3 regions of the Serratia sp. GW822-FHT06D09 genome follow, and region 3 is predicted to be linked to each of the others. Evidence: predicted binding sites of a transcription regulator. Region 3 holds the regulator's gene; each other region holds the start of a gene.
What was found. Region 3 encodes sigma-54, which starts transcription at its own class of promoters, with help from an activator protein. Its sites were predicted from a motif close to GTTGGCACANNTTTCGCTNT; they were not measured.

Region 1: a site for sigma-54 is predicted at 1,863-1,882, ahead of AC1RKG_RS20500 (circularly permuted type 2 ATP-grasp protein). Genes of this name have one in related genera too.
Region 2: a site for sigma-54 is predicted at 1,771-1,790, ahead of hycA (formate hydrogenlyase regulator HycA). Genes of this name have one in related genera too.

Annotation. Positions count from the first base shown of each region.
Region 1 covers NZ_JBXALO010000010.1:24,317-29,552, reverse strand. Annotated here, with positions in the region: gene AC1RKG_RS20505 (alpha-E domain-containing protein) at 1-397, opposite strand, end outside; gene AC1RKG_RS20500 (circularly permuted type 2 ATP-grasp protein) at 391-1,827, opposite strand; gene AC1RKG_RS20495 (hypothetical protein) at 2,110-2,730, shown strand; gene AC1RKG_RS20490 (hypothetical protein) at 2,739-2,999, shown strand; gene ridA (2-iminobutanoate/2-iminopropanoate deaminase) at 3,043-3,429, opposite strand; gene pyrI (aspartate carbamoyltransferase regulatory subunit) at 3,587-4,051, opposite strand; gene pyrB (aspartate carbamoyltransferase) at 4,064-4,999, opposite strand.
Region 2 covers NZ_JBXALO010000001.1:485,832-491,067, reverse strand. Annotated here, with positions in the region: gene hypD (hydrogenase formation protein HypD) at 1-155, opposite strand, end outside; gene hypC (HypC/HybG/HupF family hydrogenase formation chaperone) at 139-435, opposite strand; gene hypB (hydrogenase nickel incorporation protein HypB) at 426-1,220, opposite strand; gene hypA (hydrogenase maturation nickel metallochaperone HypA) at 1,238-1,582, opposite strand; gene hycA (formate hydrogenlyase regulator HycA) at 1,844-2,311, shown strand; gene AC1RKG_RS02260 (4Fe-4S dicluster domain-containing protein) at 2,399-3,013, shown strand; gene AC1RKG_RS02255 (proton-conducting transporter transmembrane domain-containing protein) at 3,013-4,881, shown strand; gene AC1RKG_RS02250 (respiratory chain complex I subunit 1 family protein) at 4,892-5,236, shown strand, end outside.
Region 3 covers NZ_JBXALO010000004.1:168,520-173,755, reverse strand. Annotated here, with positions in the region: gene kdsC (3-deoxy-manno-octulosonate-8-phosphatase KdsC) at 1-305, shown strand, start outside; gene lptC (LPS export ABC transporter periplasmic protein LptC) at 302-880, shown strand; gene lptA (lipopolysaccharide ABC transporter substrate-binding protein LptA) at 849-1,388, shown strand; gene lptB (LPS export ABC transporter ATP-binding protein) at 1,395-2,120, shown strand; gene rpoN (RNA polymerase factor sigma-54) at 2,171-3,604, shown strand; gene hpf (ribosome hibernation promoting factor) at 3,628-3,915, shown strand; gene ptsN (PTS IIA-like nitrogen regulatory protein PtsN) at 4,074-4,535, shown strand; gene rapZ (RNase adapter RapZ) at 4,667-5,236, shown strand, end outside.

The sequences.
Region 1 (5,236 bases), on a different contig from region 3:
AGCCATCCGCGCCCACCGAACCTATGCCCTGACGGCGGATCAGCTTCATTTCGATCCAGGTGGCGTTGATGCATTCCCAGACCTCGGAAGACAGGCTGCCGCGCACCGCATGGGCGTTGTTCCAGCCCATTTGCAGACAGCTGTAAATGCTGCTGTGGTTGCGGCTGTCGAGCGCAAAAAAGCTCACCAGATTGGCCATCGTCAGGTCGGGGTAGGCGGCGGCATACAGCTGCCCGGTACTGGTCAGATTGAGCGGCACCTGCAGATCCTGATCCTCGCTGTCGCGGATCGGCATCATCGACAGCTTGTTGGTGACGTCGAGCACCCGGGCGATGCTTTCCGCCCGCTCCAGATAGCGGGCCATCCAATAGAGTTCACTGGCAGTTCGGCTCAGCATGCGTCGTCCTCCAACACCCAGGTATCCTTGGTTCCCCCGCCTTGCGACGAGTTGACCACCAGTGAGCCTTGCGCCAGCGCCACGCGCGTCAGGCCGCCTGGCACCAGGCGGATTTCCGCGCCGCTGAGGGCGAACGGCCGTAAATCGATATGTCGCGGCGCCAGGCCGTCGTTGACGAAGGTCGGGCAGGTCGACAGCGCCAGCGTATTTTGCGCAATGTAGTTATGCGGCTTGGCCAGCAGCAGGCTGCGGAAGTGAGCGATTTCGTCTTTGGTCGCCGCCGGGCCGATCAGCATGCCGTAGCCGCCGGCACCGTGCACCTCCTTCACCACCATCTGTTCCAGGTTCGCCAGCACGTACGACAGTTCATTCTTGTGGCGGCATTGCCAGGTGGGCACGTTATTGAGGATCGGCTCTTCCTGCAGGTAGAAACGCACCATGTCCGGCACGTACGGATAAATTGACTTGTCGTCGGCCACGCCGGTGCCGATGGCGTTGGCCAGCACCACGTTGCCGGCGCGGTATACCGACAGCAGGCCCGGCACGCCGAGCATCGAATCCGGGCGGAATGCCAGCGGATCGAGGAAGGCGTCGTCCACCCGGCGGTAGATCACATCCACCTTGCAAGGCCCGGCGGTGGTACGCATAAAGACCGCCCCGTCCTTGACGAACAGGTCGGCGCTTTCCACCAGCTCAACCCCCATCTGCTGCGCCAGGAAGCTGTGTTCGAAGTAGGCGCTGTTGAAACGGCCCGGCGTCAGCACCACCACGGTAGGATCGTTGATCGGCGAGCTTTCACGCAGGGTTTGCAGCAGGTGCGACGGGTAGCGCTCCACCGGCGCGATGCGTTGCTGAGCGAACAGCTCCGGGTACAGGCGCATCATCATTTTGCGGTTTTCCAGCATATAGGAAACACCGGACGGGGTGCGCAGGTTGTCTTCCAGCACGTAATACTGGCCGTCACCGTTGCGCACCATATCCACGCCAACGATGTGCGCGTAAATATTGCGGTGCAGATCGACCCCTTGCATGCAGGGTTGATATTGATCGTTGGCCAGCACCTGTTCCGCCGGAATGATCCCGGCTTTCAGAATGTGTTGTTGATGGTAAATATCGTGCAGAAAGGCGTTAAGCGCCTGTACGCGCTGGCGAATACCGCGATCGAGCATCGCCCACTCGCTGGCGGGTATGATGCGCGGTACGCTGTCGAACGGAATCAAGCGCTCAGCGCCGTCATCCTCACCATAAACGTTAAAGGTAATCCCCACCCGGTGAAACAGCAGTGCAGCCTCTTCCCTCTTGCGTTGAATGGCCTTTTGGTCAGCCTGTTGCAGCCAATGCCAGTAAGCCTCGTAGTGACCCCGGTGCTTACCCTCAGCCAGAAGCATCTCATCAAAAAACGGTGAAGCAGACAGATCGATATTTAGCATCATCACCTCGTCGACATTGCAGGCTGTATACAGAACCAGCATAAAATGTGCCAAGGTGATAAAGGGGCGAAAATGGCGCGAAAACGCCGGCTCGCGGCAGTAAATGGCCCGCTTTGGGTGCAACCCAAGCGGACGCTGCCTTAAAACGGGGCAAAACCGCGGCGCGTGCCTCAGTAACAAAATACGGGGATTGTTTCTTCAGCGAAGGCATAAAAAGATAGGGGGGAAACCGAGAAAATATATCTAACAGATTCATTTTTAAATGCATTCAAGGGAAGGGTAATGCCACATGATTTTAATGTTCAGGCGCTGGGACGTGCCGCGTTGGCTACCGCCAATGAAATTTTTGCTGCCGCTACCTATAACATTCGGGTGCAAATGCTGACTGCTGAAGATTTGGAATGGTGCATTGTGCAGACGCGTCGGCAACCTGAAAATCTGCGTATGCCGTGGGCACTAAGCGGTGCTGTGTTGGATAATCCAGATGCTTTCAATTTTAGTTTTAAGATCCTGGATGCGGATCAAAGGCCTGCAGGGGCTTGTCTTTGCCAGTTTTGCCCCGCAACAGACGAGATGCCTGCGGTGCTGAATGTTGAAATGCTGCAAAATTTCCACATCAAAGGCTCCAGCCTGGACGGGAACACTTTCCGTTTTGCACTCTATGCCACGGTGCTATTTATGGTCGCTACTCAATGCACCGGCTTACGGCTAATATCACCGATCAATGCGAGAGTTGCTGATTATTACATCAATGAGTATCGCTTTATTGATATCACCTCGGGTGAGAAGGGCATTCTCTACCGCGATGCTCAGGCATTATTCCAATGGTTTATCGACGACTCGGCCTCGGTTGAGATTGCGCATTATTTGAGCGACAATGACGACCAACAAACAGGGTTATAGGGGGGAATATGGTCATTAAAACCACGGATCGGTTTATAGCGAAAACTGACGCCTATGAACTGCAGGTATACAAAACCGAGGGGGGAAGGCTGACGGCGGTAAAAGCCTATACTTCTGAGGAGATTAACCGCCTGACCCCCCGAGGAATGCCGATTAGCGCTTCACGTGAAGAAGTGGTGGCGGTTTTGAAACAGGCCTCAAAAAGTTTTAAGGCTCAATCTTCTCCGATAAGTGAGGCTGCGGGCGCAATTCGCCGAGTCAACAAATAAAAACGGCCAGCCTGGGCTGACCGTTGGGCGCGTGGTCGCGGTATTAGCGACGAACGGCGATGGCTTCGATTTCGATTTTCACGTCTTTCGGCAGACGGGCCACTTCAACGCAGGAACGGGCCGGGAACGGCGCGCTGTGCTCGGTGAAGAAAGCTTCATAAGCGGCGTTAACGGTAGCGAAGTCGTTCAGATCTTTCACGAAAACCGTGGTTTTCACGATGTCGGCCACTTTCAGGCCGGCAGCTTCAACGATCGCTTTAACGTTTTCCAGCGACTGGCGAGCCTGAGCGGCAACGTCGTCGGCAACGGCGCCGGTTTTCGGATCGACCGGGATCTGGCCGGAAGTGATGATCATGCTGCCCAGATCAACGCCCTGCACGTAAGGACCAATGGCTGCCGGGGCGAGTTCAGTGCTGATGTTACGTGACATTTTTTCTCCTGATATACCCTTCGTCTTTCAAATCGCAGCGCGGTGGGCTGCGTGGCTCTCCGTAGCGTCGGGCCCGGTATTCGGTGCCCCTACGGGGTTCCCATTATAGGCAGTCACCGGGAGAATAACAGCCTCATCTCCCGGCAGCCGGCCGAACTCAGTCCGCCTGCAAGACCACCTGATGCTCGAACTCTTTTTCGCAGTAGCGGCATTTCAGGTGTACGTCGCCGTCGCGGGATTTCACGCTAAAGCTGGAAGACACCGGTTCGCTGCGGCTGATGCAGTTGCTGTTCGGGCAGGTCAGCACGCCGTCGATATGATCCGGCAGGCTGAGGGTCAGTTTGCGTACCACTTCATAATTGTCGATGCGGTTAACCGTGGCTTTCGGCGCGTACATGGCCAGTTGGTTGGCCTGTTGCTCCGTCAGGAAGGTGTTTTCGATTTTGATCAGGTCTTTACGGCCCAGCTCGTTGGAAGGAAGGTTCAGGCCGATGGTGATGCGCTGGTCGGTGGCGGTCAGCTTGAATAGCGTCAGCAACTTAAACCCGATCTGTGCCGGAATATGGTCAATCACCGTGCCGCACTTGATCGCTTCAACCTGCAGTTTGTTATCGTGAGTCATGACGGTTCCCCCTTAAAGAGCCAAATCTGCGTTTAAAACCAGCGCCAGCAGCGCCTGACGGGCAAAAATGCCGTTACCCGCCTGCTGGAAATAGTAGGCGTACGGCGTTTTGTCCACGTCGGTAGTGATTTCGTCAATACGTGGCAGCGGGTGCAGCACCTTGAGGTTGGCGCGTGCGCCGGCCAGATCCGCTGCGCGCAGAACGAACTGCGCCTTCACGTTGGCGTATTCGGAAGGATCCAGACGCTCTTTCTGCACCCGGGTCATGTAGAGAATATCCAGCTCGGGGACCACTTCTTCAATACTGCTGTGCAGGCTGAACTCGATGCCTTTCTCTTCCAGCATTTGCAGGATATAGGCCGGCATTGCCAGCGCGTCCGGCGCGATGAAGAAGAAGCGGTTGCCTTCAAACTTGGCCAGCGCCTGCGCCAGTGAGTGCACGGTGCGGCCGTATTTCAGGTCGCCAACCATGGCGATATTGATGTTGTTCAGGCGGCCCTGAGTTTCCTGAATGGTGAACAGGTCGAGCAGCGTCTGGGTCGGGTGCTGGTTGGCGCCGTCACCGGCGTTGAGCACCGGGATGCCGCCGGAAAATTCGGTCGCCAGGCGCGCCGCGCCTTCCTGCGGATGACGCATGACGATGGCGTCGACGTAGGTGCCAATCACCGAGATGGTGTCGGCCAGCGTTTCGCCTTTCTTGCCGAGCGAGGTGTTGCTGCCGTCGGCAAAACCCACTACCGAAGCGCCCAGACGGTGCATCGAGGTTTCAAACGACAGGCGGGTACGGGTCGAGGCTTCAAAGAAGCAGCTGGCGATCACCTTGTGTTTTAGCAGCTCGGGTTGCGGATTGGCTTTCAGGCTGGCGGCGGTGCGCAGCACCAGCTCCAGATCCTCGCGGCTGAGATCGTTAATAGAGATGATATGTTTGTGATACAGCGGGTTGGCCATTTTTCACTCTCCTCGACTCGTGCCCGTGGCGCGGGGCTTTGAACAGATTTTTCAGGCAAAAAAAAGCCCCTCAACGAGGGGCTTGAAACGATCGGTTTAGCAACAGGAGAAACAACGGCAGTTGGCTGCCGATTGGCAGTCGGTTTTGTCGGTTGTGGCTAACAAAACAAACGTCGTTTTTCATGCTTTCTCCTGGCAAATTGTCGCGCATTATACTCGCGCCTTTGTCCACTGCAA
Region 2 (5,236 bases), on a different contig from region 3:
CCAAAGCGGAATATCGCATGGGTATGGCCACCACACACCTCCATGATTTGCAGCGGTCGTTCGGCGGTAAACGGCAACTGTGCGGCGCGGTGCCAGATATGTTGCAGCAGTTTCTTTACCCGCTGCGGATCGCGAAATTCATCTACGTAATCCATGGCTATCCTCCCCCGCCAAAAACAGCGCCACGTCCTGTTCCACTTCCCCCATCGCCTGCAGTGCTGCCAGCATATCCTCGGCCTCTTGTTGATCGAGGCGGCTCATCGCAAAGCCCACGTGAATCAATACCCAACACCCCAGCATCGCTTCTTTGGGTTCACCCTCCCGGCAAACCAATGCGATATTCACTTCGCGCTGCACGCCGCAGACGTCGGCCCAAGCGTGCTGAGGCTGGTGTTGATCCAACGCCACGATCTGCCCGGGGATCCCTATGCACATAGCTGCCGCTCCAGCCAGGCCAACCACTGATCCATCCCTTCCCCCTGAGTCGCAGAAAGGGTAATTATCTCGATGTCGGGATTAACCTGACGGGCATTGGCGATACAGGCGGCCAGATCAAACTTCAAGTACGGCAGCAGATCGACCTTGTTCAGCAGCATCAGACGTGCGGCGGCGAACATATGCGGGTACTTGAGGGGCTTGTCTTCCCCTTCGGTGACCGACAGCACCGCCACCTTGTGCCGCTCCCCCAGATCGAAGCTGGCTGGGCAAACCAGGTTGCCGACATTTTCGATAAACAGCAGGCTGCTGGGTTTGAGCTCCAGACGCTGGGCGGCTTCGTGAACCATTTGCGCATCCAGATGACAGCCTTTGCCGGTATTGACCTGGATCGCCGGCACGCCGGTGGCGCGGATACGTTCGGCATCGTTGGTGGTTTGCTGGTCTCCTTCCACCACCGCGCACTCACGCATCCCGCGCAGCCGCAGCAGGGTTTCGGTCAGCAAGGTGGTTTTGCCAGAACCGGGGCTGGAAACCAGATTCAACGCCAGGATGTGTTGCTCGGCAAAATACTGGCGATTGCGTTCGGCCAGACGATCGTTTTTATCCAACACCCGGGTTTCTATTTCCAGCATTCGCCGCTGGCTGATGCCCGGCGCATGGGTGCCCGCCAATCCCAGTCCATAATGCAGGTCCCCCTGCAGAGGCCGCTGCGGGCGAAACGGTACCTTTGCTTGCCCTTCAATCGTCATTTCCCCATGGGCACAACCGCAAGTGCTGCACATGTTCTTTCTCCTTTCAGTTATTCAATTTCCAGACGTTTTATTTGCAACCCATCATCGGCCTGCACCCGTAGGTTTCTTCCGGCGCAGTGCGGGCAGACCAACACCTGCGGGATCAACAGCTCGACGTCAGCCTGGCAGTCATAACACCAGGACAAGGCGCGTTGTTCAGTCAGATGCAGCTCACAGCCTTCGGCCAGGGTGTCGCGACATACCATGTCAAAACAGAACCGCAGCGATTCCGCCTCCACGCAGGAAAATGCGCCAATTTCGAACCACACCGCGGTAATACGTTTCGCACGATGTTGACGAGCCTGTTGCTGCATTATTTCCATCGCATGTTGGCACAAGGTTATTTCGTGCATCCGGCCTCCACTCAGGGTGATAAAACGTTTCGTCACCCTGCGTTGCAAATATGGTGCCAAAACCCATTCGGCATATTTGTCGAGTGTCATGACGTCGACAGTAATTAGCTGGCAGCCCCCAATCCAATTTAAAGATTAATTCCAACCCTGATGATTGAATTAAAAGGAAATAATGAAAATCACCAGAGACTGGCACGCTTTATGCTTTAAGTCGTTCACCCGAAGCGATTCGACAATGACCATCAATTTTGAGTGACGACAATGAGTACTATCAGTGAAGTAACCAGCCAGGCCGATTATATCGCCAACAAAAGCAACCGCCTGATGGCGCAGTGGCAAACCTACCACAGCACCTTAATCAAAGCGGTTACCACCACTAAAAAGAAGATTAATCATCAGTTTACTTACGGTCAGGACGACGATCTGCGTTTTGTACTGTTCAACCACTTCACGGTGAGCATTCAATTAAGTGAGGGGTTTTACAGCCGTGATATCTGCTATCGCATTAATTTGGCATCGCCGCATGAAGCGGAGAATTTCGCCCCCTTCGCCCATGCCTCGCTGGATGAAGACGGTAATATTGACGGTGTAATAAACAATCGCGATATGCCGGCGGTATTTGAACATTATCTGGATAAGATCGCCGTTATTTACCAATGCCTGTTTGATTCGCTGCATGACGGCCACGCCATTCATGACGCACTGAAAAAAATAACCCTGTCCGTCTGACTGTCGGCGTTACTCACTGACAGAAAACTGTCGAAACGTCATTTTTTACTGACGATTTCGTCATAAATGACGAAGCAAGGAGTGTGCATGAACCGCTTTATTATTGCGGACCCCAAATTGTGTATTGGCTGCAATACCTGCATGGCCAGTTGTTCTGCGGAACATCGGCAACGGGGTTTGCAGGCATTACCCCGCTTGCAGGTGATTCGTAACGCCCGCGATTCGGCACCGGTGATGTGCCATCAATGTGAGGATGCGCCCTGCGCGCAGGTCTGTCCGGTAAACGCCATTCGCCATCAGGATGATGCCATCGTCCTGAACGAGAGCCTGTGCGTCAGTTGCAAACTCTGCGGTATTGCTTGCCCGTTCGGCGCCATAGGCTTCGGCGGCAGCACCCCGTTAGCGATCCCCTCAGACTGCAACACACCGCTGGCCCTGCCTGCCGCCAAAGCGCCGCGACCGATCGGCGCCTTCCTGGATTGCGTGCCCGGTGTCCGCGCCGTGGCGGTCAAGTGCGACCTTTGCGCTTTCACCCCCTTAGGCCCGGCCTGTATCCGTACCTGTCCTACCCAGGCCATTCGCTTGGTCAGCGACCACGACGTGCGTAACGCCAGCGAACAGAAAAGGCGCAACGCCATGCAGGCGCTCAGCGCCGAGCTGCCGTTCGCTACCGCCCCAGAATCCCGCAAGGAGCCGAATTGATGTTTTACCCCATTGCGCCCGACCCATTGTCGTTGCTGACTCTGGCATTCGTCGGGTATCTCCTGTTCGCGTTGCTGAGCTGGCTGCTGGCCCCCTGGCCGCGTGTCAATGCCTTGCTGGGTGGCGGCACCTTATTGTGTGCCATCGCCACCTTGTTGGCCGCCGGACAACTGCTGTTCGCACCGCTGCACAGCGCCCGTTTGCCCTGGTTGCGTTATGCGGTGGAAATCAGCGGCATTAATGCGTTGTTATTGCTGGTGATGGCTTTGTGTGGGATCTGCGCCGCGCTGTATCACATCGGAAGCGTCACGAAGCTGAACGCCAGTGCAGGTGGCCGGTTGGGCGGGCTGATCAATCTGATGCTGGCAGCGCTCAGCGCCGCCGCGATCGCCGATAATGCACTGGCCTTGCTGTTGCTGTTAGAACTGGCGGCGCTGTGCGGCTATTTCTTGATTGTCCACGCCCCGAACGCGAAAAGTCTGCGGGCCGGGCACAGCCAGTTTTTGCTGATGCGCCTGGGCACCCTGCTGTTGGTTATCGCTTTCGCACTGATTTATACCCACAGCCACAGCCTGCAATTCAGCGTGATCCGCGCTACGCCATTACCGGATGCACTGCGTAACGGCGTCTTCCTGCTGGCGTTGGCCGGGTTTGGCATTTTTGCCGGGGTGATGCCGCTGCATGCCTGGGTGCCTCAGTCCCACAGCAGCGCGCCGGCCTCGGCCGCCACGTTGTTTTCCGGCGCACTGATGAAGGTCGGCCTGCTGGGGATCCTGAAGATAGGACTGGATCTGCTGGGTACGCCCCCGCTGTGGTGGGGATTGCTGGTCCTGCTGCTGGCCGCCGGCACCGCATTTTTTGGCGGGTTGTATGCGCTGATGGAGCACGATCTGCGGCGCTTGCTGGCTTACCACACGCTGGAGAATATCGGCATCATCCTGCTGGGCATTGGCGGTGCCATGGTCGGTATGGCGCTGCAACAGCCATTACTGACGGCGTTCGCCCTGATCGGCGGCCTGTTCCATTTGTTGAATCACAGCCTGTTCAAAAGCGCATTGCTGTTGGCGGCGGGTACCATCGAACAACAAACAGGGCTGAAGGACATGGAGAAAATGGGCGGGCTGGCACGGCTGATGCCCTGGACCGCCATTTCTCTGCTGATCGGCCTGGTGGCCATGGCCGCACTGCCGCCATTGAACGGTTTCGCCAGTGAATGGCTGATCTATCAGGGACTGTTCCATTTCAGTGCGGCCCCTGGCTTTATTGGCCATCTGTTCGGGCCGTTGCTGGCGGTGGCGCTGGCCCTGACCGGTGCGCTGGCAGTGATGTGCGTCAGCAAGGTGTTTGGCGTCGCCTGTTTGGGATCCCCGCGCTGCGCTGCGGCGGCCCAGGCCGTGCAGGCTAACCTGTGCCTGACGCTGAGCCATGCGCTGCCCGCGTTGCTGTGTCTGGTTTGCGGCCTGGGTGCGCCCTGGATCATCCCGCTGTTTGCCCGGCTGATCGGCATGACGGCCGAACAATCCCTCTCCGTGTCCGACACTTTGGTTTCTACCCCGTTGATCGCCATTTTGTTGCTGGCAATGCCGCTGCTGCCGCTATTGATTGCTGCACGTTATCAGACCCGTCGTCAACCTCGCCGGGTACAGGGTAGCGCCTGGACCTGCGGATATGGTCATGAGGAGGCGATGGTGATCACCGCCACCGGTTTTGCCCAACCGCTTCGGGTGATGTTCGCCCCGCTCTATCAACTGCGCCGCTGGCTGCCGGAATCTTTGATCAACCCGTTACATTGTAACGCCTTCGTTGCCTTCTGCCGCGGCCTGGCCGCAGTGGAGCTTGCGGTGCTGTTGGTGGTGGCTTTTGCCTGAGGAGATGACAATGACCTATCCCAATGTGTTACTCGGTCTGGCGCAGGCCTTGCTGTTACTGGCCGTCGCCCCACTGTTTGCCGGTATCAGCCGCGTGCTGCGCGCGCGAATGCATAACCGTCGCGGCCCCGGAGTGCTGCAGGAATACCGCGATATCGCCAAATTGTTGAAGCGTCAGAACGTAGCACCGGCGGCTTCCGGTCTGGCCTTTCATGCCATGCCGTACTTGCTGACCGGCACCCTGCTGGCCATCGCCTGTGCGTTACCCATGTTGACTGTCGCCTCGCCGCTGCCTGCCATCGGTGATGTGATCACCCTGATCTATCTGTTCGCCGTGGTGCGCTTTGTTTTCGCC
Region 3 (5,236 bases):
AAACGCTCGGCATCACGCACCTTTATCAGGGGCAATCCGATAAGCTTTTGGCCTTCCGCGAACTGTTGGATACACTGTCGCTGACGGCGGATCAGGTCGCCTATATCGGCGATGACCTGATCGACTGGCCGGTGATGGCGCAGGTTGGCCTGGCGGTCGCGGTGGCAGATGCGCACCCGCTGCTGACGCCACGGGCCCATTATGTTACCCGCATTGCCGGCGGCCGCGGTGCGGTGCGTGAGCTGTGCGACATTATTCTTTTGGCTCAAAACAAGCTGGAAGACGCCAAAGGGCTATCGATATGAGTAAAACCAAACTTTGGATCACCGTGCTGCTGGCGGTGATCGCACTGGCGCTGATTGGCTGGAACATGACGGATTTCAGTGATGATACTGCTCCGGGACCGGTGAACAGCCAGGACCCGACTTATCAGAGCCAGCATACGGTCACCATAGTGTACAATCCGACCGGCAAGCTGAGTTACAAGCTGGTGGCGGAAGACGTGAAGTACTATACCGCCGATGAATTAAGCTGGTTCACCCAGCCGGTGATGACGCTGTTTGATGAAAACGCGGTGGCCACCTGGTCAGTTCGCGCCGACCGCGCCAAACTGACTAAAGACCGGATGCTGTATCTTTACGGCCACGTCGAGGTGAACAGCCTGACCACCACGTCGCAGCTGGAAAAAATTAAAACAGACAATGCTCAGGTGAACCTGGTGACCCAGGATGTGTCTTCGGATGACGAAGTGACGCTCTACGGGACGAACTTCACCTCTAACGGCATGAAAATGCGTGGGAACCTGCGGGCCAAGACCGCTGAGCTGATTGATAAGGTTAAGACCAACTATGAAATTCAAAACCAACAAACCAAGCCGTAATCTGTTAATCGGCAGCTTGATTTTGGCCGCCAGCGCCCCCGCATGGGCGCTGAAGTCCGACTCCAATCAGCCGGTGAGCATCGACTCGCTGAAACAGTCTCTGGACATGCAGAGCAACGTCAGCACCTTTACCGATAACGTGGTGATCAAGCAAGGCACCATCGATATCAAAGCGGACAAAGTCGTGGTCACCCGCCCAGGCGGCGATCAGAACAAAACCTATATTGAAGCTTTCGGCAACCCGGTAACCTTCTATCAGATGCAAGACAGCGGCAAGCCGGTGAAAGGCCACGCTCAGAAGGTGCGTTACGATGTGGCGTCTCAGTTGGTGACCCTGACCGGGAACGCCTACCTGGAACAGCTCGACAGCAACGTCAAGGGCGATCGCATCACCTACCTGGTGCAACAGCAGCAAATGCAGGCGTTTAGCGATAAAGGCAAGCGCGTGACTACGGTTCTGGTACCGTCGCAGTTGCAAGACAAAAACGGGCAAAACAAGAGTAACTAATCACTTATGGCTACACTCATCGCAGAAAACCTGGCGAAAGCCTACAAGGGCCGCAAAGTCGTTGAAGACGTCAGCCTGAAAGTGAAATCCGGCGAGATCGTCGGCCTGCTGGGGCCAAACGGCGCCGGCAAGACCACCACGTTCTACATGGTGGTCGGTATCGTTCAGCGTGACGCCGGACGTATCGTGATTGACGAAGAAGACATCAGCCTGCTGCCGCTGCACGCCCGTGCGCGTCGTGGCATCGGCTATCTGCCGCAGGAAGCCTCGATCTTCCGCCGCCTGAGCGTTTACGACAACCTGATGGCGGTGCTGGAGATCCGTGACGATCTCAGCAGCGAACAGCGGGCGGACCGTGCGGTGGAGCTGATGGAAGAGTTCCATATCTCCCATCTGCGCGACAACCTGGGCCAGGCGCTGTCCGGTGGCGAACGTCGCCGCGTGGAGATCGCCCGTGCGCTGGCGGCTAACCCGAAATTCATCCTGCTGGATGAACCCTTCGCCGGGGTTGACCCGATTTCCGTTATCGACATTAAAAAAATTATCGAGCACTTGCGTGACAGCGGCCTGGGCGTGCTGATCACCGACCATAACGTGCGCGAAACGCTGGACGTGTGTGAACGCGCCTATATCGTCAGCCAGGGCAAACTGATTGCTCACGGCACGCCGGATGCTATTCTGGCCGATGAGCAGGTAAAACGCGTTTATCTGGGCGAAGAATTCCGCCTCTGAGTACCGGCGCGTCCTGATGGGCGACTGTTAACGGAAGTAGACTGAAGAATATGAAGCAAGGTTTGCAACTCAGGTTTAGCCAACAACTGGCAATGACCCCCCAGCTCCAGCAGGCCATACGACTGCTGCAGTTGTCCACGCTTGAGCTCCAGCAGGAGATACAGCTGGCGTTAGAGAGCAATCCACTGCTTGAACAGACCGATCTGCACGAAGAAATCGACGCGAAAGAGACGACCGAAACCGAAGGTTTGGATACCCGGGAGGCGCTGGAACAAAAGGACATGCCCGAAGAGCTGCCGCTGGACGCCACCTGGGACGAGATCTATACCGCCGGAACTCCGTCAGGAACTCGCACCGATTACAGTGACGACGAACTGCCGGTGTATCAGGGTGAAACCACCCAAACCCTGCAGGATTACCTGATGTGGCAGGTGGATCTGACGCCGTTTTCCGATACCGATGCTGCCATTGCCACCTCGATCGTCGACGCCGTCGATGACACCGGCTATCTCACCGTGCCGCTGGAAGACATTCTGGAGAGCATGGGTGACGAGAATGTGACAATGGACGAAGTCGAGGCGGTATTGAAGCGCGTACAGCGGTTTGATCCGGTTGGCGTCGCGGCGCGCGACCTGCGCGATTGTCTGCTGGTTCAGCTATCCCAATACGCCCAAGACACGCCTTACCTGGCGGAAGCGCGCCTGATCATCAGCGAACATCTGGACTTGCTGGCTAACCACGACTTTCGCAGCCTGATGCGAACAACGCGCTCAAAAGAAGATACACTGAAAGAAGCGATGTTGCTGATCCAGTCACTCGATCCGCGTCCAGGCCAGTCGATCAACACCGGCGAATCTGAGTACGTGATCCCGGACGTGCTGGTACGCAAAGTGCAGGATGTGTGGACGGTCGAGCTCAACAGCGACAGCATCCCAAGGCTGAAGATCAATCAGCAGTATGCCGCTCTGGGCAATAGCGCGCGTAACGACAGCGACGGTCAGTACATCCGCAGCAATTTGCAGGAGGCGAAATGGCTGATCAAGAGCCTGGAAAGCCGCAATGACACCCTGCTGAAAGTTTCGCGCTGCATCGTCGAGCAGCAGCAGGCGTTCTTTGAGCAAGGCGCGGAATTTATGAAGCCCATGGTGCTGGCGGATATCGCTCAGGCCGTGGAGATGCATGAATCGACAATCTCACGCGTGACCACGCAGAAGTTTTTGCACAGTCCGCGCGGCATTTTCGAATTGAAATATTTCTTCTCAAGCCACGTGAATACCGACAGCGGGGGCGAAGCTTCCTCTACGGCGATCCGGGCGGTGGTGAAGAAATTGATTGCGGCGGAAAACCCCGCCAAACCGCTCAGCGACAGCAAGCTGGCTACCCTGCTCTCCGATCAGGGGATCATCGTGGCGCGGCGTACCGTCGCCAAGTACCGAGAGTCTTTGTCCATCCCGCCGTCCAACCAACGTAAACAGTTGGTTTGACCTCTATTGAGAAGGAAGACACTATGCAGCTCAACATTACCGGACACCACATCGAAATCACCGAACCTTTGCGTGAGTTCGTGAACACCAAGTTCGCCAAACTCGAACAGTATTTTGACCGCATAAATCAGGTGTATGTCGTGCTTAGTGTGGAAAAAGTGCAGCAGATTGCAGAAGCGACGGTGCACGTGAATGGAGGCGAGTTGCACGCCACCTCGGAAGACGAGAACATGTATGCGGCAATTGATACCCTGATCGACAAACTGGCGCGTCAATTGAACAAACATAAAGACAAACTGAAACAACACTGACATTCTGGGCCGTTTCCGTCAGCGGGTACGGCTCAAACGTAGCCTCGGCCATCGGCGCGTTACCTGTTTGGGTACGCGCCGATAAGCCATCAGGGTTAAACAAGGCGAAAAATCACCTCACAAGCCTGCTTGCTGGTGTGGTTTTAAGTGAAGATGAGATGAACAACGAAACAATGCAGTTAAGCTCGGTATTAAATATCGAGTGCACCAGAAGCTCCGTACATTGCACCAGCAAGAAACGGGCTTTGGAAATTATCAGCGAACTGGCCGCCAAACAGCTCAATCTGCCACCCCAGGTGGTATTTGACGCGGTTCTCACCCGCGAGCGCATGGGCAGCACCGGTATCGGCAACGGTATCGCCATCCCCCATGGCAAACTGGAAGAGGACACACTGCGGGCCGTTGGCGTGTTTATTCGTCTCGACCAACCTATCGCCTTCGACGCCATTGATAACCAGCCGGTCGATCTGCTGTTCGCCCTGCTGGTGCCGGCCGACCAATGTAAAACCCATCTGCATACCCTGTCTCTGGTCGCCAAGCGTCTGGCCGACAAAACAGTATGCCGCCGCCTGCGCGCGGCGCAAAGTGACGAAGAGCTTTACCAAATCATCACCGAGTAACGCCCGGCTGGCGTGACTTCCAGCCCGGATAACGATACTGTTTAGCCATGATGGATTCCGGTTCAGGCCGGAATAATAAAGTTTCTAACGGTGGCGATAAACGCCACTGAGATGCCAGGGGGAGTTGCCACATGGTGCTGATGATTGTCAGCGGCCGTTCCGGTTCAGGGAAATCCGTCGCCTTACGGGCGCTGGAAGACATGGGTTTTTACTGCGTTGATAACCTGCCCGTGGTACTGCTGCCGCAGCTTGCCAATACGCTGGCGGAACGCAACAGCTCCGCGGCGGTAAGCATCGACGTGCGTAACATGCCGGAATCGCCGGAAGTGTTTGAATATGCGATGACCCAACTGCCGGACAGCTTTTCGCCGCAGTTGCTGTTCCTTGATGCCGACCGTAACACACTGATTCGTCGTTACAGTGATACTCGTCGCTTACACCCGCTGTCCAGCAAGAATCTGTCGCTGGAAAGCGCCATCGATGAAGAAAGCGATCTGCTGGAACCACTGCGTTCACGAGCCGATCTGATCATCGACACCTCGGAAATGTCGGTGCATGAACTGGCCGAAATGCTGCGTACCCGTTTACTGGGCAAACGCGAGCGCGAGCTGACCATGGTGTTTGAATCCTTCGGCTTTAAGCACGGTATCCCGATCGACGCCGATTACGTGTTCGACGTACGTTTCCTGCCGAACCCACAC